4 regions of the Arthrobacter sp. YAF17 genome follow, and region 2 is predicted to be linked to each of the others. Evidence: riboswitches for the same ligand, from Rfam matches in the RefSeq annotation. Region 2 holds a riboswitch; each other region holds the start of a gene.
The links. A riboswitch is a leader RNA that binds a small molecule or an ion and turns the genes downstream of it on or off. The one in region 2 is predicted to bind S-adenosylmethionine.
Positions count from the first base shown of each region.

Region 1 (4,821 bases), on a different contig from region 2:
CCTGGTCCGCCGCAGCGTCCGCCGAGAGGAAGATCGTGACCGGATCGCTGGGCAGCAGCTGGACTGCCAGGAAGACGAGCGTGTACGCCAGCCAGATGACAAGCAGCGCCTGCCCGAGGCGCCGCGCAAAGTAGAGGCCCATGATGGCCTACTTGCCGGTCTTCCAGGCACCCTGGAAAATCGGCGCGGTACCGGAGGTGAAGTCGACATGCGCCTTCGCGTTGGCGCCGTAAACCTGGACTTCGTCCCAGAGCACAAGAGCCAACGCCTGGTCCACAACCAGCGCGCGCTGTTCGTCGGCGACGAGCTGCTTGTGCGCTGCGGGGCTGGTGGCGGCGTGTTCCTTAGCGAAGAGTTCATTGAGCTGCTGGTCCGCATTCAACGTCTGCGTGTTGGTGACCGGGCCGAAGACTGGCCCCAGGCCGCCGTAGGCAAACTGCCGGGTTCCAAAGAATTCCACGTTGGGATCCTTCATGGCAGTCGCCAGGAAGGCGTTGTCCGCCGCGCGGTTGACCAGCTTCACGCCGATCTTGCGCCACTGCTGCTCGATCAGTTCGAAAGCGGGTTTGATGACCACTGAGTTGTTCGACGACGTGACGGTGACCTCAAGCTTCTGGCCGTCTTTGGCGCGGATGCCGTCGGAGCCGACCGCCCAGCCGGCCTCCTCCAGCAGGCTCTTCGACTTCTCCGGGTTGTAGGCCAGGTCCGCGGAGAGATCAGTAAAGTCAGGCGCTTCACGGTTCAGGACGGAGCCGGCCAGTTCGTAGCTGTCGGACAGCACCGTGTCCTTCAGCGTCGGCCGGTCGATGCCCAGCTGCAATGCCTGGCGGACCTTCGCGTCCGCAAGTTTGCCGCTGCCGATCCGCACCGCCGCCATGTTGGCCGTCAGGTCAATGCCCTTGGCCGGCAGGACCTGGTTGCCGCTCCCGGCAAGGGCAGTTTCGTCGGCCGGCTGCAGGCCGCGGACCAGGTCAACCTGGCCGGTCTGCACGGCGCCCGCACGGTGCGCCACTTCCGGCAGGTACTTCACGACGACCTTGTCCAGATAGGCGGCACCCTGGTTGGCGGCGCCTTCCGGTGCCCAGGCGTAGTCGGAACGCTTAGCCAGGACGATTTCCTCGTCGGCCTTCTCTGATTCGAAGGTGAAGGGACCCGAACCAGAGATTTTCGCGATGGCCGACTGGCCGGCGTTGTCCAGGGTCAGGGTCTTCGGCGAGACGAGTCCGGCGGTGACGGAGGACGTGGCGCGCAGGAAGTTGGCGTCTGGGGAGGACAGCGTGACCTCCACCTGATCCTCGCCGATGACCCGGGAGGACTGGTAAGTGGAGAAATCAACGTTCGGCTGGATCTTCGCACTCTCGATGCCCTTCCCCAGTGCGTCGAAGTTGGCCTGGACCGCCTTGGCGTCCAGCGGTGTTCCATCGCTGAAGGTCACTCCCGGGCGGATCGTGAAGGTGAACTTGGTCTGATCCTCGCTCGCGGTGAACTTGCTCGCGATCCAGGGGACGAGCTCGCCCTTCTTGGCATCGAAGTAAGTCAGCCGGTCCAAGACGCTGTTCAGGACGTTCGCCTTTTCGTAGAAGCGCGCCGCCTGGGTCTGGAAGTTGTTGATCGGGGTGACCTCGGCGAAGACGAAGGTTCCGCCCTGCACCGGGGTTCCGTCCTGGACCTGCGAGGCCGCGGTGCCGGCCGGGTTGGCGCCGCAGGCGCTCAGGGCCAGGGCCGCCGCCCCCATCAGGGTCAGCAAACGCAGGGGGCGGCGTCTGGCCTTCGCGTTGGTCGTTGCCGTGCGTGATTCATTGGTACCCATCGGGGATCCTCTCGGTCATGACCGAGGAACTCCAGAATCGCAGGCCCCACACACGCCGGCCGCCGCAGGGCGCAGGGTGGTGGAACCTGGGATCGTGGCAATATCCATCGGTCCTGGCATTAGCACCGTGCCCGAAGGTGGTTGCTACGGCGTCATCGAGCCAGGTCTCTCAGCCGATCTGGATGGTTAGTAATTCGTAAAGAAGGTCGTTTCTCGTTGCCGCGACCGTTTCCGGTGGAGGCAACACCTACTTTCCTGCAGAATCTTCGATTTCCCAATAATTACGACACGTTTTGCAACAAATGATCACAAAGGCCCGGTTTCCGCGTCCGGGCGTCTCACGGCGGGCGTTACATCTTGGCGAGTTTCGCCCGCACCATCATGAAGATGCCGTAGCAGATCAGGCCCACGCCGACGGCGGCCAGCATGTACACGCCGAAGGGCTGGTCGCGGAGGGCTTTCAACCCGCCGTCGACCCCGGTTGACTCCTCGGGGTGCGCCTTCACGGTGGCGATAATGACGAGCAGCCCCACGAGGAGCAGGGCGATGCCTTTGGCCGCATAGCCCACGACTCCCAGGACCGTCACCGCAGTCCGCGCCCGTTGCGAGGCCGGGAGGCGGAGGTGTTCGGCGAACGACTGGCGGAAGCCCCGGATGGCGTACACGATCCCGGTGATCGCCACGGCTGCGCCGATGGCGAGCAGGAGGGCGTAGCCGCCGGGGGCTTTCAGCACGGACGCAGTGAGGTCGCTCGTGGAGCTGCTTTGGTCAGAACCGGCGCCGTTGGCGAACGAGAACAGAGTGATGGCGAGCCCGGCATAGACGACGGCCTGGAGCGCGGCTTTGAGCTTCTTTGCCAGCTTCTTCTTGGCCGGCAGGTGCTCGAAGTCGAAAATGGCGTCACTGGTCTGCCAGATGGCGAGGGCCACGCACGCCGCGAACGACGTCCACAGCAACAGCGGGCCGGCCGGCTGGCTGGCGAGCTGCTGAACGGCTCCGCTGACATCGGCCTTTCCTTCCCCGCCCATGGCGAGCCGGATCGCGACCACGCCGATGAGGAGGTGCAGGATGCCGCTCACAGCGAAACCGGCACGGGCCACGACCTCCAGCGCACGGGAGTTGGTGATCTCTTCCGCCGTGTCCGCGGCGGTTTTCATTTCTTTTTTGATGGCGGATTCCTCAACTGGCTCGGTGGTTCTGCCGGGCTTCTGGTCCGCCCGGTTCTTGCTTCTTCCGCAATCGTGCCACGGGGAGCCGCCGGGGAACAGCACCCGGGAATCCGGATACTGAGTGGCGACAGCAGAGGGTTCGGACACGGCCGGCGGGCCGCCTCGACCCGAGCTACCGGCGCCGGTAGCTGAGGTCGAAGATCAGCCGGCCCGCCTCGTGCGCCTTGTTCTCGAAACTCGTCAGGATCCGGCCGTCGAACCGCGGCGCCCAGCCGCCGGTCTCGTCGGTGCCCTCGTTCGGGCCGGTGTGTTCGGTGCTCACTGGGGCGCGGCCCTCCTTGACGGGGGCGCCGCCCACGAGGGATTCGACGCCGGATTCCCACACCTTGGTGAGGGGGCTCTCCGGGCCGCTGCGCTCGCCGTCGTGCAGGTTCTCGAAGTCGGGGGAGCCGGCCAGGACCTCCCGCACGTGCACGGCGTAGTTGGACCAGTCCGTCGCGATGCGCCAGAGGCCGCCGGGCTTGAGGGCCCGCGAGGCCAGTTCGGCGAACGCCGGCTGGATGAGGCGCCGCTTGTGGTGCCGGGACTTGTGCCAAGGGTCCGGGAAGAACACCCACAGCTCCGTCACGGAACCGGCCGGCAGCATGGTGGCGAGCACCTCGGGGGCGTTCGCCTCCACGACGCGGACGTTGCTCAGGCCGCGGCTGTTGATCTTGATGAGGGTGTTCGCCAGCCCCGGGGTGTAGACCTCAACGGCAAGGAAGTCCGTGTCCGGGTTCTCCTCGGCCGCGTGGCAGACGGCGTCGCCGAGCCCGGAACCGATCTCCACGATCAGTGGCGCCTTGCGGCCGAACTCGGCTTCGGCGTCGAAGACGTAGTCCGGGTGCACGGACGTGTTGGCGATGTGGCGGGGGACCTCGACGGCCCACCGGTCGGAATGCTCCTCCCACGCAGCCTGCCGGCGGCCCTGCAGCCTGGTGCCGCGCCGGACGAAGCTGACCGGGCGGCCGCCGTAGGTGCCGAAGGAGGCCTGGCTGCCGGGGGTCACCGGGCGCGGTGGCTGCGGCGTTTCGGGGGATTCTGGGGTTTCACTCATCCCTTCCAGAATAGTGGAGTTCCACCGTCGGGCCGGTGGGACCGTGGGCACGCGTTCCAGTCCGGGGTCCGTGGCAGACTGTCCGCATGACGGACGCGATACGCGAATACTGGGACGGGCAGGCGGCGGACTTCGATCGGGAGGCCGACCATGGCCTGCTGGATCCGGGCGTCCGCCGTGCCTGGGCGGAGCTGATTCTGCCGCTCATTCCCGTGCCCGCCAGCGAAGTGGCCGATTTGGGTTGCGGGACCGGCAGCCTGTCCATCCTGCTGGCGGAGGCGGGCCACCGCGTCCGGGGCCTGGACCTGTCCGCACAGATGGTGGAGGCGGCGCGGGTAAAGGCAGCCGAGGCGGCCAACGCCGCGGGCGCCCGGGCTCCGGCAGCTGTTGAGTTCCTGCGGGGTGACGCCTCGGAACCGCCGTACCCGCCGGCGGGCTGCGACGTCGTCCTGGCCCGTCACGTGCTGTGGGCGCTGCCGGATCCGGACGCCGCGCTTGGCCGTTGGACGCGGCTCCTGCGCGGACCCGGAACCATGATCCTGGTGGAAGGGCTGTGGGGCACGGGGGCCGGCATTTCCTCGGCGGAGTGCCGGGAACTGGTTCTCAGGCACCGCCGCGACGCCGACGTCGTCCCGCTGACAGACCCGGCGCTGTGGGGGAAGGAGATCAGCGACGAACGCTACCTGATCCTGAGCCGAAGCTGACAGGACCGCCGGCAGGCTGCTGTTGACGGGCCGCTGTTGACA
Region 1 is NZ_JBFRDB010000014.1:56,744-61,564, reverse strand. Features, by position in the region: gene AB4Y67_RS12805 (ABC transporter permease) at 1-142, opposite strand, end outside; gene AB4Y67_RS12800 (ABC transporter substrate-binding protein) at 149-1,810, opposite strand; SAM riboswitch class I at 1,912-1,999, opposite strand; gene AB4Y67_RS12795 (DUF1206 domain-containing protein) at 2,161-2,967, opposite strand; gene trmB (tRNA (guanosine(46)-N7)-methyltransferase TrmB) at 3,152-4,075, opposite strand; gene AB4Y67_RS12785 (class I SAM-dependent methyltransferase) at 4,162-4,779, shown strand.
Region 1: another riboswitch for S-adenosylmethionine. It lies ahead of AB4Y67_RS12800 (ABC transporter substrate-binding protein); the one in region 2 lies ahead of metX (homoserine O-acetyltransferase MetX).

Region 2 (4,821 bases):
GGGATCGTGGAGGAAGTGATCGTGGTGGGCTACCTGCTGGACCGGCTCGGGAAGCTCGGCTGGTCCGTGCCTGCGGCCATCTTCGCCAGCGCCATGCTGCGGGGCAGCTACCACCTGTACCAGGGGTTCGGCCCGTTCATCGGCAATGCCATCATGGGCGTCATCTTCGCCGTGGTCTACACCAAAACCCGCCGGCTGATGCCGCTCGTGATCGCCCACGCCGTCCTGGACATCGTGGCATTCGTCGGCTTCAGCCTCTTTGGCAAGGCCATCGGCCTGGGCTGAGTGCGCACCAACACAAAGCAACGCGGAGTCACTTCGAGCCCATCCGGAGGCACTGGACGGGCGCGAAGTGACCCCGCGTCGCCTTTCAGAGCCGGCCGGGCCGCCGGTGCGCCGTTTCTGTATTGGCGTTAAAGTATTTCGGCCGTCATCGGTGGGTGACGTCATTGGCACCCGCTGATGGCGGCCGAAGTGTGGGGCGGTGAAACGTCAGATCGTGACGGCTCCGGAGGCCGTCTCGAACGTGACGGACAGGATGCCGGGGGTTCCGCGGGGAGCGATCCAGTTCACGGCCACGTCTTCCAGCGGCTTTTCCACCGGAACACCCAGCCATTCGGTGACGCGCTCGGCGGAGCCGGCAATCGTGAGGGCGGACATCTTGACCTGGCTCTCGTAGGCCTTCGACGGGTGGAGTTCCGGGTCGCCTTCCCACCTGAGCATGTACGGGACCTGGGGATCGGCGATGAGCCCGAGGATGCCGATCTGCTTCCAGACCAGTTCGCGGCCGTCCGGGAACTTGCGGTTGCCGTTGACGGCGGCGCGGCCGAGCCGCTCCTCGAACGGGGCCAGGTCGTCAACCTCGACGCACCAGCCCATCCAGCCGCCGCCTGCTTCGGAGCGGGCACGGACGGCCTGGCCGAAGGGGGCCTTGTCGGAGGCCGGGTGGTTCAGGACCTCCACGACCTCCAGGTACTTGTGTCCCGCGAGCGGGATGATCATGTTGCGGGTCCCGAATCGGGGGTGTACTCCGCCCTTCACGGCTTCGACGCCGAGGGCAGACGCAATTCGTTCGGTGGTGGCAGCGAGGCCATCTTGTTCACAGGCGTAAGAGACGTGATCCATGCGCATGACCTCATCTTGGCACTTTGTGATGCGGCTCTCAGCTTAGGCTCGCCTAACCGAGATGGGATGTCATTTTCGGGGTGCCCCCGAAGTGCTCTTTTCCGCGTCATTGCGCGGAACCAGGGGGCCCGGCCGGGCCAGCCGGCCGCCCGGCTTCATCTTCGTCACAAAGCTATCCAGAGCCCGGAACCCGTTCCTAGACTGGGGTCAGGTCATGAGTGCCAGCGCACAGCCCCGGCTTGCTGGCCGGCAACCCTCGTATCGCGGTGGGGTGCCCCGGGTGAAGACCTGGCCGTCCGGCGCCCGCCGGAAGGCAAGCGCGGCGCCAGAGTTGACCCGGGCCAAGGAGCTCCGGGCAGTCTGTGCCCAGTCCCCAAAGGAGTCTCCGATGTCCAACGCCTGGTCCTTCGAAACCCGCCAGATCCACGCCGGCCAGGAGCCGGACAGCGCCACCGGTGCCCGGTCGCTTCCGATCTACCAGACGACGTCGTTCGTCTTCCCCAGCGCTGAAAGCGCCGCCAACCGGTTCGCCCTCGCCGAACTGGCTCCCATCTACACCCGGATCGGCAACCCCACCCAGGACGCCGTGGAACAGCGCGTGGCCAGCCTGGAAGGCGGGCTCGCGGCGCTCTTGCTGAGCTCCGGGCAGGCCGCGGAGACTTTCGCGATCCTGAACATCGCCGAGGCCGGAGACCATGTGGTGGCCAGCCCCAGCCTCTACGGCGGCACCTACAACCTCCTGGCGCACACCCTGAAGAAGTTCGGTATCTTCGTAACGTTTGTGGAGGACCCGGACAACCTGGCCCAGTGGCGCGACGCCGTGCAGCCCAACACCAAGCTGTTCTTCGGCGAAGTGGTCTCCAACCCGCGCCAGGACGTCCTGGACATCGAGGGCATCTCGCAGGTGGCCCATGAGGCCGGGGTGCCGCTGATCGTGGACAACACCCTTTCCACGCCGTACCTCATCCGGCCGATCGAATGGGGCGCGGACATCGTGGTCCACTCCGCCACCAAGTACCTCGGCGGCCACGGCGCCGCGATCGCCGGCGTGATCGTGGACTCCGGCAACTTCGACTTCGGCGCGGATCCGGAGCGGTACCCGGGATTCAACACCCCTGACCCCACCTACAACGGCCTGGTCTACGCCCGGGACCTCGGCAAGGACGGCGCCCTCGGCGCCAACCTCTCCTACATCCTCAAGGCACGCGTCCAGCTGCTGCGCGACCTCGGCTCGGCGGTATCCCCGTTCAACGCCTTCCTCATCGCCCAGGGCATCGAGACCCTGAGCCTGCGCGTGGAGCGGCACGTCGCCAACGCCACCGCTGTCGCCGAATGGCTCGAGGCCAGGGACGACGTCGAATCGGTCGCCTATGCCGGGCTGCCGTCGAGCCCCTGGTACGAGCGCGGCCGCAAGTACGGGCCCAGGGGGACCGGCGCCGTCGTGGCCTTCAACATCGCCGGGGGAGCGGAGGCCGGCAAGCGGTTCGTCGACGCCCTGGAGCTGCACTCGCACGTCGCGAACATCGGTGACGTGCGCTCGCTGGTCATCCACCCGGCGTCGACCACGCACAGCCAGCTCTCCCCGGAGCAGCAGGCCGTTGCCGGCGTCAACCCCGGTCTGGTGCGCCTGTCCGTGGGCCTGGAGCACATCGACGACATCCTCGCGGACCTCGAAGCCGGCTTCCGGGCGGCCAAGGACGCCTAAGCGAGGTCAACGCCGAGTTTCCCCACCTTTGCGGGCATGAGGCCGGGAGTCGCCGACACTCCGGGGCGACCCGCCGCCCACGGCCTTCAAAAGTGGGGAAACTGCGGTGCTGACGCATGTGGCTGTCACACGGGCGTCACAATCTTCGCCACAACGCCGCCGCATTTCGTAAGCTCAGTGCAGGTCATGAGTGCCAGCGACAGCCCCGGCTTGCTGGCCGGCAACCCTCCTTTCGCGGCGGGGTGCCCCGGGTGAAGACCTGGCCTGCCGGTCAGCTGACGGTGGGCAAGCGCGAAGTTAGGTCCTCACATGACGATTGCCGTCACCCGCCAGGGTGCACCCGTAAACACGACCGCCCACGTCCAGGCCCCGGTTCCGGGTGATGCAGCCCTGGATGGAACGGTCCGGTACCTCCGGATTGGCGACCTGGACCTCGAATCCGGCGCCCGGCTGCCGGATGTCACCCTTGGCTATGAGACCTGGGGAACCCTCAATCCGGACGGCTCCAATGCGGTGCTGATCGAACACGCCCTGACGGGGGACACCCACGTCACGCGGGGTGCCGGCGAGGAACCGGGGTGGTGGGAGCAGCTTGCCGGACCCGGCGCCCCCGTGGACACGGACAAGTACTTCGTCGTCTCTATCAACATCCTTGGCGGCTGCTACGGCTCGACGGGACCCTCGACGCCGGCGCCGGACGGCCGGCCCTGGGGGTCCCGCTTCCCGCTGGTCACCCTGCGGGACACGACGGCGGCCGAAGCCAGGCTGGCGGACGCCCTGGGCATCCGCAGCTGGTACGCCGTGCTGGGCGGTTCACTGGGCGGGGCGCGGGCACTCGAGTGGGCCGTCAGCTACCCGGACCGGGTCCGGCGCTGCGGCGTGTTTTCGGTGGGCGCCAGCAGCACCGCCGAACAGATTGCCTTCGCCCAGGCCCAGACCCTGGCCATCAGGCAGGACCCCAACTTCAACGGCGGGGACTACTACGGCGGTCAGCAGCCGGAAGCAGGCCTGGCACTGGCCCGGCGGATCGCCCACATCACCTACCGCTCGGCCGCGGAGCTGGATGGACGGTTCGGCCGGAATGCCCAGGAACAAGAGGCCCCGCTGGAAGCAGGCTCGCTGGCCGGCCGCGGCCGCTACCAGGTGGAGAGCTACCTCGACCACCAGGGCAACAAGCTGGTCCGCCGCTTCGATGCGAACAGCTACATCGCCATCACCGAAGCGCTCATGAGCCATGACATCAGCCGCGGCCGCGGCGCCCTCACGGAGGCCCTGGCCCCGGCCACGGCGGAATTCCTGGTGGCAGCCGTCGACTCGGACCGGCTGTACTTCCCGGCCCAGTCCCGGGCGCTCGCCGCCGCCCTGCCGGGGGACGTGGCCGTCCACACCATCGAGGCGCCGATCGGACACGACGGTTTCCTGACCGAGATCGGCCAGCTCAGCACCCAGCTTCGGCAGAACTTCTTCGGCTAGGCGTACTTCGGCACTCTGCCGGACGGGCCGCGCCGGTCCGGCAGAACGACGTCGGGCCCGGACTGGCGCCGGAGGAAGGACCGGCAACCGCCCTGGGAATTTGCCTCGGCCGCCGGGAACTCCGCCGGCGAGCTCCGCACCCGCTGGCAGGACGCCGCTGTGCGCTCGCGCACCCTCGTGGGCGAGGCCCTCGCCGACGGCGGGACGGACTCGCTGGCACGCCGTGCATGGCCCGACGGCGGGGCGCCCAGCCTGCGGTGGATCCTTTGCCACATGATCGAGGAGTACGCCCGGCACAACGGCCACGCCGATTTGCTGCGCGAATCCGTGGACGGAAGCACCGGAGAATGAGGCCAGTTGTGCATTTTTGCAGATGCGCTCTGCACTAATGGCCGTTGAGGACCGGGGCTTGAGCGTCCATACTCGTTGAGAATGATGCCCGTGTCACAAATCACAGGTATCCATTGCCCAGAGGTCCATAGGGTGTCGACGGAGACGCCAAAGGAGTCGAAATGAGT
Region 2 is NZ_JBFRDB010000009.1:212,226-217,046, reverse strand. Features, by position in the region: gene AB4Y67_RS09805 (CPBP family intramembrane glutamic endopeptidase) at 1-285, shown strand, start outside; gene AB4Y67_RS09800 (VOC family protein) at 493-1,131, opposite strand; SAM riboswitch class IV at 1,336-1,451, shown strand; gene AB4Y67_RS09795 (bifunctional o-acetylhomoserine/o-acetylserine sulfhydrylase) at 1,457-2,830, shown strand; SAM riboswitch class IV at 3,013-3,128, shown strand; gene metX (homoserine O-acetyltransferase MetX) at 3,140-4,303, shown strand; gene AB4Y67_RS09785 (mycothiol transferase) at 4,319-4,654, shown strand; gene AB4Y67_RS09780 (MFS transporter) at 4,816-4,821, shown strand, end outside.

Region 3 (4,821 bases), on a different contig from region 2:
GGAAGCACACCGCGGTTGAGCAGCCGGGCGTAGAAACGCGCCGTCTCCGGGCGCACCCCCGAGCCTCCGCGGCTGAAGCCGATCAGCCTGGCAAGGACCGTGGCGCGGGCTTCGGCGGCGTCCAGCAGCCCGCCGACGCCGCTGTCGTGGTAGCGGACCACCTGGATCTGGTAGGCGAGGATTGATTCCTCGGCCACTGCCGTGTCGCGGCCGGACCCCAGCAGCGTGTTGAGGCCGTAGACCTTGTGCCCGGACTCAATGGCCCGCTGGACCACTTCCCGGGAGCGGCCCAGCACTTCGAGGGCCTGTTCGCTCAGGACCACCCGCACGGAGGGGTCGGCGGCCGCCGCGGCGACCTCCCGGGCGTGCAGCCGGGCCGTGCCGATGAGGAAGGACGCTGCGGCGGCCGGCTGGTCGGTCATGGCGCTAGAAGTCCCGCAGGTTCCGGCGGAGGCCGCCGTCGCCGTAGCTGGTCCGTATCAGCCCCCGGCGGCGGAGCACGGGGGTCAGCCGGTCCAGGACGCCGTGGACCGTCGCGGGGTCCACGAACCCGGAGAAGAGGAACCCGTCGCCGCCCACCTGCGCCCCGGTCTCTTCGAGGTAGTCCGCGATCTCCTCGGCCGTGCCGATGATGCTGTCCCCCGCGCCGCCGCTGCGGGCCTGGAGGAGCTGGCGCAGCGTGGAACCCGGCGGCGCGGCCTTGGTGAAGTGGTCGAGGGTGCCCTGGTTGCTGTTGGTGTGCAGCTCCGGCAGCGGGGCGTCGAGGTCGAACTGCTTGAAGTCGATGACGGAGAGGTAGGAGATGGAGTTGAGCTGGCTGTCGATGTCCCGCTGCGTCAGGTCCCGGCGCCGGGCCCGCAGCTCCTCCGCCTCCGCCCGCGAGCCGACCACCGTGGGCTTGAGGACAAACAGCACCTTGACGTCATCCGGGTTCCGGCCGGCGGCGGCGGCCTCCGCCCGGATGGAGTCCCGGTAGGCCTTCATCCCGTCCGCTCCCCGGGCGAGCGCAATCGCGACGTCGGCGTTGCCCCCGGCGAAGGCCTTGCCCCGCGGGGAGGCCCCTGCCTGCACCAGCACGGGTTCCTCCGGCAATGGTGCCGTGTTCAGCGGCCCGCGGACCTTGAAGAACTCGCCGTCGTGGTGGATCGGGTGGACTTTGGTGTGGTCCGCAAAAATGCCCCCGCCTGCGTCCTCCCGGATCGCGTCCGGTTCCCAGCTGCGCCACAGCCGGCGGACCACATCCACGAATTCCTCGGCCTTCTCATAGCGCCGGTCGTGTTCGATCTGCTGGTCCAGGCCGTAGTTCTGGGCAGCGAGGTCGCTGCCGGAGGTCACCACGTTCCAGCCCAGCTGTTCGTGCGAGAAGTGCTGCAGGGTGGCCAGCAGCCTCGCCGCCGTGAACGGCGGGTAGAAGGAGGCGCTGATCGTGGGCACGATGCCCAGGTGCCTCGTGGCGGAGAACAGGTACGGCACGAGGGCCAGCGGATCGTGTTTCGGCGCGAAGGACGCCTGCGCCAGGGAAACTTCCGCGCTGCCGCTGTAGGTGTCCGGGACGGTGAGGGAATCCTCGATGATGAAAAGGTCCAGGCAGGAACGTTCAAAGGCCCGGACCGCGTCCTGGTACAGCGCCGGCTTCTTCCAGTCATAGCCGATCCCGTAGCCGGGGGTTCCCCAGCCCTGGACGCCGAAGCCGTGGCCCACAAACCACCCAAAATGCAGCATGGGACCGACTGTAGGGGCATCCGAGGCGTTCACGGCCACCTGATTTCATCCGGCGTAAAGGGACTTCACCTCCCGTCATTATCCCCCCGGAACCGCCGGATGGGTCCCCGCACTCCGGCGGATTCCGTTACCTAACATGACGACGGCGGCGGTGCCGGCCGGCGTCGCGGGTGTTACGTTTTTGGTGAGTAATGAGAACCGGCGCCAAGCCCTGACTGGCCGGTCGGCAACCCTCCCTTTCGCGGCGGGGTGCCTCAGGTGAATACTCGGCATATCGACCAATTCGAGCTGCAAGCGTGAAAGAAGGAGATCCGTCGTGCCTGACGCGTCCGCCCCCGCTGTCCCCGATACAGCACCCCGTACAGTGCCAGCCCCGGCCCCCGCCGTCCCCGCTGCCGGGGAGAGACTGGCGTACCGCCTGTTCACCGGCCCCGATGACCGCGCCTTCTGCGAGCGCGTCTCGGCCGCCCTGGCCGAGGGCTATGTGCTGCACGGCGGCCCGGCCGTCACGTCCAACGGCGGCAGCGTCATCGTGGCCCAGGCCGTGGTGCTGCCGGCCGCGATCGCCAGCGCCGATGCCGCCGTCGCCAATGCCGTGGATGACCTGGAGTTCGACGGCGAGGGCCACGCGTGAGCTACGCCGGAGACCTCAGCCCGCAGGAGGCCTGGGCCAAGCTGGAGGACGGCGCCATCCTGGTGGACGTGCGCACCGAGGGCGAATGGGCCCACATCGGCATCCCGGACACCAACGAGACCGACAACGATCCGCTGTTCATCCAGTGGAACCTCACCGGCGGCATCCCCAACGCGCGCTTCGTGGAACAGCTGAAACAGCAGGCCCCCGAAGAGCCGGGCACCGAACTGGTCTTCCTGTGCCGTTCCGGCGCCCGCTCGATCGCCGCCGCGATCGCCGCGACGGAGGCCGGCTTCACCTCCTACAACGTTCTCGAGGGCTTTGAAGGCGGACCGGACCGCTACGGGGAGCGCACCGTCAACGGCTGGAAGAACCGCGGCCTGCCCACCAACCTCGGAAAGCACTAAGTGGCCTTCAACCCCGATGCCGCCGGCTGGAGCGCCGACACCCAGGCCGTCCGCGGCGGGCTCGACCGCACCGGCTTCCAGGAAACGTCCGAGCCGATCTTCCTGAACTCCGGCTTCGTCTACGAATCCGCGGCCGCCGCCGAGCGTGCGTTCACCGGCGAGGACGAACGCTTCGTCTACTCCCGCTACGGCAACCCCTCGGTGGCCACGTTCCAGGAACGGCTCCGGCTGCTCGAAGGCACCGAGGCCTGCTTCGCCACCGCCTCGGGAATGTCCGCCGTCTTCACGGCCCTCGGCGCCCTGCTGGCCGCCGGCGACCGGGTGGTCGCGGCCCGCTCGCTGTTCGGCTCGTGCTTCGTGATCCTCAACGAGATCCTTCCCCGCTGGGGTGTGGAGACGGTCTTCGTGGACGGCCCGGACCTGGAGCAGTGGCGCGCCGCACTGTCGGAACCCACGACGGCGGTCTTCTTCGAATCGCCGTCGAACCCGATGCAGGAAATCGTGGACATCGCCGCCGTGAGCAACCTGGCGCACGCCGCCGGGGCGACCGTCGTCGTCGACAATGTCTTTGCCACTCCCCTGCTGCAGCGCTGCGGGGAGCTGGGCGCGGACGTGATCGTCTACTCCGGCACCAAGCACATCGATGGCCAGGGCCGGGTGCTCGGCGGCGCGATCCTGGGTACCAAGGAGTTCATCGACGGCCCGGTCAAGCAGCTCATGCGCCACACCGGGCCGGCGCTTTCGGCGTTCAACGCGTGGGTGCTGACCAAGGGGCTGGAGACCATGGCCCTGCGGGTGAACCATTCCTCCGCTTCCGCGCTGCGGCTGGCGGAATGGCTTGAGGAGCAGCCCGCGGTCAGCTGGGTCAAGTACCCGCTGCTGCCGTCGCACCCGCAGTACGATCTGGCCGCCCGGCAGATGAAGGCCGGCGGCACCGTGCTGACCTTTGAGCTCTCCCCGTCCGCCGGGCGCTCGGCGAAGGAGGCCGCCTTCGCGCTGCTGGATGCGCTGCGGATCATCGACATCTCCAACAACCTCGGCGATTCGAAGTCCCTCATCACCCATCCCGCCACCACGACGCACCGCGCCATGGGGCCGGAGGGCCGCGCGGCAATCGGCCTCAGTGACGGCGTGGTGCGCCTCTCCGTGGGGCTCGAGGACATCGAGGACCTGGTCCGCGACTTGGGCCAGGCGCTCAAGCAGGTCTAGGTTTCCGCCGCGAGTTGGCATTTCGCGGCAGTGTTTCCTGAACACATTGCCGCGAAATGCGCACTCGGCGGCGGGCCCGCTCAGCCCTGGCGGATCCGCCTCAGGGACGTCCCCTGGTCAGCCTGGTCGCCCGCGGTTCCCTCCGTGGTCACCTCGACCGCCCGTTCGACGACGGCGGCGAGCCCGCCCGCGTGGAACGGCTCCCGCTGCAGCTGCGAACCCGAGCCCTCCGCCAGGATCCGGCCGACGCCCTCGCGGACCAGATCCAACTCGCCCTGCTCCTCGAGCACGGGGGCCACGAAGTCCACGAGCGACCAGACCACGTCCGCGGCCGGGGCCGGAGTGAACGTTCCAAAGTCCAGCAACTCCCCGCGCAGTCCGCAGTTGCTGGCCTGCCAGGCCGCCATCCGCAGCAGCAGGGTCGGCACCGGGGCGGGTTCGACGCCGTCGTTCCATTCCCGGGACGCTGACTCGACCAGGGCACGCACGATCACTGCGATCAGCCCCGCGTCCTCGGCCCGCAGGCAGACATCGGCGACGCGGATCTCCACGGTGGGATGATGCCGTGCCAGCCGGGCGTCGAAATAGACCATCCCCTCGTCCATCAGGACGCCGCTTTCCACGAGCCGGGTCACCACCCTCCGGTAGACGGGAAGGCTGCCGAAGATCATGGTGGGGCCGGACCCGGGCCAGCGGTTCCACGCCTGGGTCCGGTAGCTTTCGAACCCGGTTTCGGCGCCATTCCAGTAGGGGGAGTTCGCGCTGAGCGCTATCAGCACGGCGAGCTTGTCCCGGATCCGGTCCATCACCGCCACGCCTTCCTCCGGGGACTCCACGAGGGTGTGGACG
Region 3 is NZ_JBFRDB010000014.1:126,048-130,868, forward strand. Features, by position in the region: gene AB4Y67_RS13075 (aromatic amino acid ammonia-lyase) at 1-422, opposite strand, end outside; gene AB4Y67_RS13080 (NtaA/DmoA family FMN-dependent monooxygenase) at 427-1,722, opposite strand; SAM riboswitch class IV at 1,910-2,025, shown strand; gene AB4Y67_RS13085 (DUF1737 domain-containing protein) at 2,087-2,356, shown strand; gene AB4Y67_RS13090 (rhodanese-like domain-containing protein) at 2,353-2,763, shown strand; gene AB4Y67_RS13095 (O-succinylhomoserine sulfhydrylase) at 2,764-3,972, shown strand; gene AB4Y67_RS13100 (glutamate--cysteine ligase) at 4,053-4,821, opposite strand, start outside.
Region 3: another riboswitch for S-adenosylmethionine. It lies ahead of AB4Y67_RS13085 (DUF1737 domain-containing protein); the one in region 2 lies ahead of metX (homoserine O-acetyltransferase MetX).

Region 4 (4,821 bases), on a different contig from region 2:
GCAGCGCCGTGAACTTCCCGGTGCCGGCGCCCACGTCCGCGGCGTCCTTCGCCCCGGCGGGAATCAGCCAGTCGGCCGAATCGTCGGGGTAGCCCGGGCGCACGCGTTCGTAGTGCTCCCCGCCGTCCTGGAAGCTCTGCCCGAGCTCCTGGCGCCGTTCCCGGTGCAGTTTGGGGCCACCGCGTGCCACGTGCGATCTCCTTCGGCAGGTCCGGATGGGTACCTTCCGAATTTACCGCACGCGGCAGGGCCGCGATGCCAGGTTGGTTCCCCGCCCGGTCAGTCCTGGGTGCAGGGGGCCGCGCCGGCAGTGCCGGGCGTGTTGGGTGCCCAGTGCGGGTAGCTGCGGGTGTCGTTGGACGGAACCCACCTTCCCGCGTCCACCACGTAGTCCCAGCCGAGGCCGGTCTGGCGCAGCTCCTGGATACCGGCGAGCAGACGCTGGGCGTCCTCCAGCCGGGACCCGACTCCGAAGCTGGCCCGCAGCGAGCCGGAGGGCAGCCCGAGCCGACGGAGCAGGGGGTGTGCGCAGAACCGGCCGTCGCGCAGCCCGATGCCGTGTTCGGCCGAGAGATACGCCGCCACCAGGCCCGCGTCGTAGCCTTCCACGGAGAAATTGACGACGCCGATGGTGCCGGTGCCGGCCCCGTTCCCCGGTTCGTGGCCTGCCGGCACGTCGAAGGATGCACTGTCCGCGAAGATCTGGTGGACGGTCACGCCGTCGATCCGCGCTAGGCCCTCAACGAGGAACGACCGGATGGCGTTTTCGTGCGCGTGCCACTGGTCAACGTCCAGGCCGGCGATGACCTGGGTGGCCCGGGCCAGGGTGGCTGCGCCGAGGACATTGGGAGAGCCGCCTTCATGCCGGGCGGGGCCGGTGGTCCAGCTGACCGTGTCAATCCGGGCGTCCTGCACGGCTCCGCCGCCGGCCAGGTGCGGCGTGCCGGCGTCTAGCCAGTCGGGACGGCCCACCAGCACGCCCGCGCCGAAGGGCGCGTAGAGCTTGTGCCCGGAGAACGCGAGGTAGTCGACGCCGTCCGCGGTGATGTCGATCCGCCGGTGCGGGGCCAGCTGGGCGGCGTCGACGACGATCCGGGCGCCGTATTCATGGGCCAGGGCGGCCAGTGCCCGGATCGGCAGGATCTCGCCGGTGACGTTGGAGGCGCCGGTGACGGCGAGCAGGCTGACGCCGCCGTGGGCGAGTTCCCCGTGGAGCAGTTCCAGCGTGGCGGCGAGGGTGGGCGCGGCGATGACGCTGCGGTGCGGCACCCGCTGCCAGGGCAGGAGGTTGGCATGGTGTTCGATGTCGAGGTAGAGCACCTCGCCGGTGTTCACGCCGTCGACGACGGGCAGGCAGCCGGCCAGCAGGTTCAGGGAGTCGGTGGTGTTCCGGGTGAAGATCACGGCGTCGTCCGGACGGCCGCCCACGAAATCGCGGACGATGGTGCGGGAGTTCTCGTAGACCGAGGTGCTGATCTGGGAGGCATAGCCGGCGCCGCGGTGGACGCTGGCGTAGAACGGCAGGATTTCGTTGAGGTAGGCCGAGACCACCGACAGCGCGGGCGCCGAGGCGCCGTAGTCCAGGTTGGCGTAGCGGACGCTGCCGCCCTGGATCAGCGGCGCCTGGATCTCGGCGCCCGTCACCGCGGCCAGCGGACGGCGGGCGACGGCGAACCGCACATCGGGATGCGCTTGGCCGGCGACGGCACGGAGTTCGGGGGTGGCGGGAATGGTGGCAGTCGTCATGGGACCTCGCTTGAAAAGGACCCCACGTACCGGGGATCCGCGCTTGCCGGGTCCGTTCCGGACCGGCCAGGTCGTCACCCGGGGCACCCCGCCGCGAATGGAGGMTTGCCGGCCAGCAAACCGGGGTTTAGCGCTGGCACTCGTGACCTGTTTCGAGCCTAGGACATTCCCCGCCCGCGCGAAAAGGTGCTGGCCGATTGTGAAGCTGTTTGTTACGCGGGCGCTAGCACACTCGCTAGCACGCTCGGCTGGCTGCGGCGATGCCGGTCCGGGGGCTCGTCAGGAACTGCAAAGTTGAACAGGTTCCCGGGCATCCGGCGCCCGGGCGGGCGGTGCCGCCGCAGACCGGATTGGCCGTCGCTGCGACCGTTTCGGCGGGTTCTTCGGCGTGTTCCCGGACTGGCCGGGCGGCGTCCCGGCTCGGGGCGGTCTGCTGGCTGCCGGTGGAGATGCTGAGGCCGAACAGGGCATCGAGGGCAGCGGCGTAGTCGTCCTGGCGCCCAAGCGCGGCGAGCGCCCGGCCGCGGACCGTCGGGGTATGGAGCAGGCGCCGGATCAGATGCCGGAGGGCGAGGTTCACGTCGTCAGCCGCGGCAGACCGGCCATGCTGTTTGCTGACGCGTTCCATTTCGCTGTGGAGGACCTGATGTAGGTGCTCGCGCAGCGCGACGACGGCGGTATCCACGGCGCGCCCGGCTTCCTCCTCCTCGAAGTGGCGTGCCGCCTGCCGGACCAGGGCGCGGGCTCGGCGCAGCGCCGCGGCGTCCGCCGGGGGAGCAGCGCGGTGCACCGATTCCAGCGTGATGAGTTCGACGCCTGGCAGCCCGCCCACGCGGGGGTCGAAATCGTGGCTGGGAGCGAGGTCGATGATGGCCAGCGGACGGGCCGCACCCTCACGCCACCGGGTGAGGGCGGCAGCGTCGAGCCGGGCCCCCGAGCCGCTGCAGCCAATGAGGAGGTCCACCCCCGCAACGGCTGCCGGCAGCTGGCCGGCGGAGAGGGCGGTGCCGCCCCGGGCCGCCACGAAGGTCTTCGCGCGGCCGGAGTGGGAGAAAACCGAAATGTCGGAACATTTCCGGTTCCGGAGCAGCTCCGCGACGCACCCGGCGTAGGCGCCGGTCCCGAAGAGAACCGCCGACGCGCCGGCGATCCCGGCCTGTTTGGTGCCGTCCCGCGGGCCCACGGCGGCGGCAAGGTCCAGGGCAACGGAAGCGATGGATCTGCTCGCGCTGCTGAGTGCGGTCTGTGCCCCCACGTCCTTCGCGGTGCGGGATGCGGCCTGGAACAGCCTGCCCAGCCGTCCGCTGGTGGTTCCGGCGGCCTGCGCGTCCGAGAGTGCGCGCCGGACCTGGCCGGCGACTTCGCGTTCACCCACGACGACGGAATCCAGCCCCGCGGCAACGGCGAAAAGGTGTTCCGCGGCCGCAGTTCCCCGGAGTTCCTCGAAGAGGCCCGAAAGGCGGTTCTTGGGCAGCCCGGAGCCGAGATGGACCGACTCGAGGACGTCCGTGCGTGCGGCTGCCAGGCCCGCCTCGGACGGGACTTCGCAGTAGATTTCGAATCGGTTGCAGGTGGACAGGACCACGGATGCGGCGACGGGCGAGCCGCCGGCGAGAAGCTGCGGCGCGAGCCCGGTGGCGGCGGCGTGCAGTGCGGCGGCCGATTCGGGCTCCAGGTCCCGGTACTTCGCCATGAGCACCAGCAGTACCGGGCCGATCCCGGCGGTGCCGCCAGTCCGGGCATGAGCTGTGTCAGACAAGGCTGCTCTCCTCCCAAAAAGATGCCCTACCTTGAGGCCGGCTGAGGCCGGCCGTCCTGGACAGCGTCGTACAGGGAGGTTGCGGAATCCTTGGGGGCGGGCCCGTCGGGTTGCTAGAGCAGGTCGTCCAGGCCGGGATTGAGGCGCTTGAGGACCTCGGAGTGGAGGATCGAATTGGTGGCGAGGGCGTTACCGCCGAAGGGGCCGTCTTCGCCGTCCAGGGAGGTGAAGCGCCCGCCTGCCTCGGTGACGATGGGTACCAGGGCGGCCATGTCGTAGAGGTTCAGCTCGGGCTCGCAGGCGATGTCGACGGCGCCTTCGGCCACGAGGCAGTAGGACCAGAAGTCCCCGTAGGCGCGGGTGCGCCAGACTTCCTCGGTGAGGCCGAGGAACTCGTCGAGGTTGCCGCGCTGCTTCCAGCCGCCCAGGCTGGAGTAGGACAGGGAGGCGTCCGAGAGCTCCGAGACGTTGGAGACCTTCAGCCGGGTGGCGGCGGCCAGCGAACGCCCCATGTAGGCTCCGGCGCCCTTGGCGGCCCACCAGCGCTTGCCCAGCGCGGGGGCGCTTACGACGCCGACCACCGGCTCGCCTTCGTCGACGAGGGCGATCAGGGTGGCCCAGACGGGGACGCCGCGGACGAAGTTTTTGGTCCCGTCAATCGGGTCGATTATCCAGCGGCGGGAGCCGTGGCCTGAGCTGCCGAATTCCTCGCCGAGCACGGCGTCGCGCGGGCGGGAGCGGGACAGCTGGCCGCGGATGGCTTCCTCGGCTGACTTGTCGGCGTCGGTCACCGGCGTGAGGTCCGGCTTCGTCTCGATCCGAAGGTCGAGCGCCTTGAAGCGGCTCATGGTCTGGGAATCTACGGAATCTGCCAGTACATGGGCAAGGCGCAGGTCATCGTTGTAGCTCGAAGCGGGTTGACTCATGGTTCCAAACTACCGCCAAAGCGGGCGGGGGAGCGGTAGGCGGGACCGCAGCCGGCTACGAGACGGTGCCCAGTTCCTTGACGTCCTGTGCTTCCATCCGCGGGTCCGTCCCCAGCAGGCGGCGGAGCGAGGCGAGCCGGGCCGGGCCGGATTCGCCCGCGTGGCCGGCAGCCACCCAGGCGTCCACTCCGCAGTTGACGGCGCTGGAATCGTGCTTGCAGCCCCGCTCGCAGTCGTCGGTGCCGGGCTCGAGGTCCGGAAAGGACCGCAGGATCCGGTCCGGGTCCACGTGGGCCAGGCCGAAGGAGCGGATGCCCGGGGTGTCGATGATCCAGCTGCCCGCCGGGGCATCGTTGACCTTGAGGGCCAGGGCGGAGGACGACGTGTGGC
Region 4 is NZ_JBFRDB010000003.1:128,372-133,192, forward strand. Features, by position in the region: gene AB4Y67_RS04590 (class I SAM-dependent methyltransferase) at 1-190, opposite strand, end outside; gene AB4Y67_RS04595 (aminotransferase class V-fold PLP-dependent enzyme) at 280-1,746, opposite strand; SAM riboswitch class IV at 1,781-1,894, opposite strand; gene AB4Y67_RS04600 (glutamyl-tRNA reductase) at 1,982-3,439, opposite strand; gene hisN (histidinol-phosphatase) at 3,619-4,431, opposite strand; gene rsgA (ribosome small subunit-dependent GTPase A) at 4,487-4,821, opposite strand, start outside.
Region 4: another riboswitch for S-adenosylmethionine. It lies ahead of AB4Y67_RS04595 (aminotransferase class V-fold PLP-dependent enzyme); the one in region 2 lies ahead of metX (homoserine O-acetyltransferase MetX).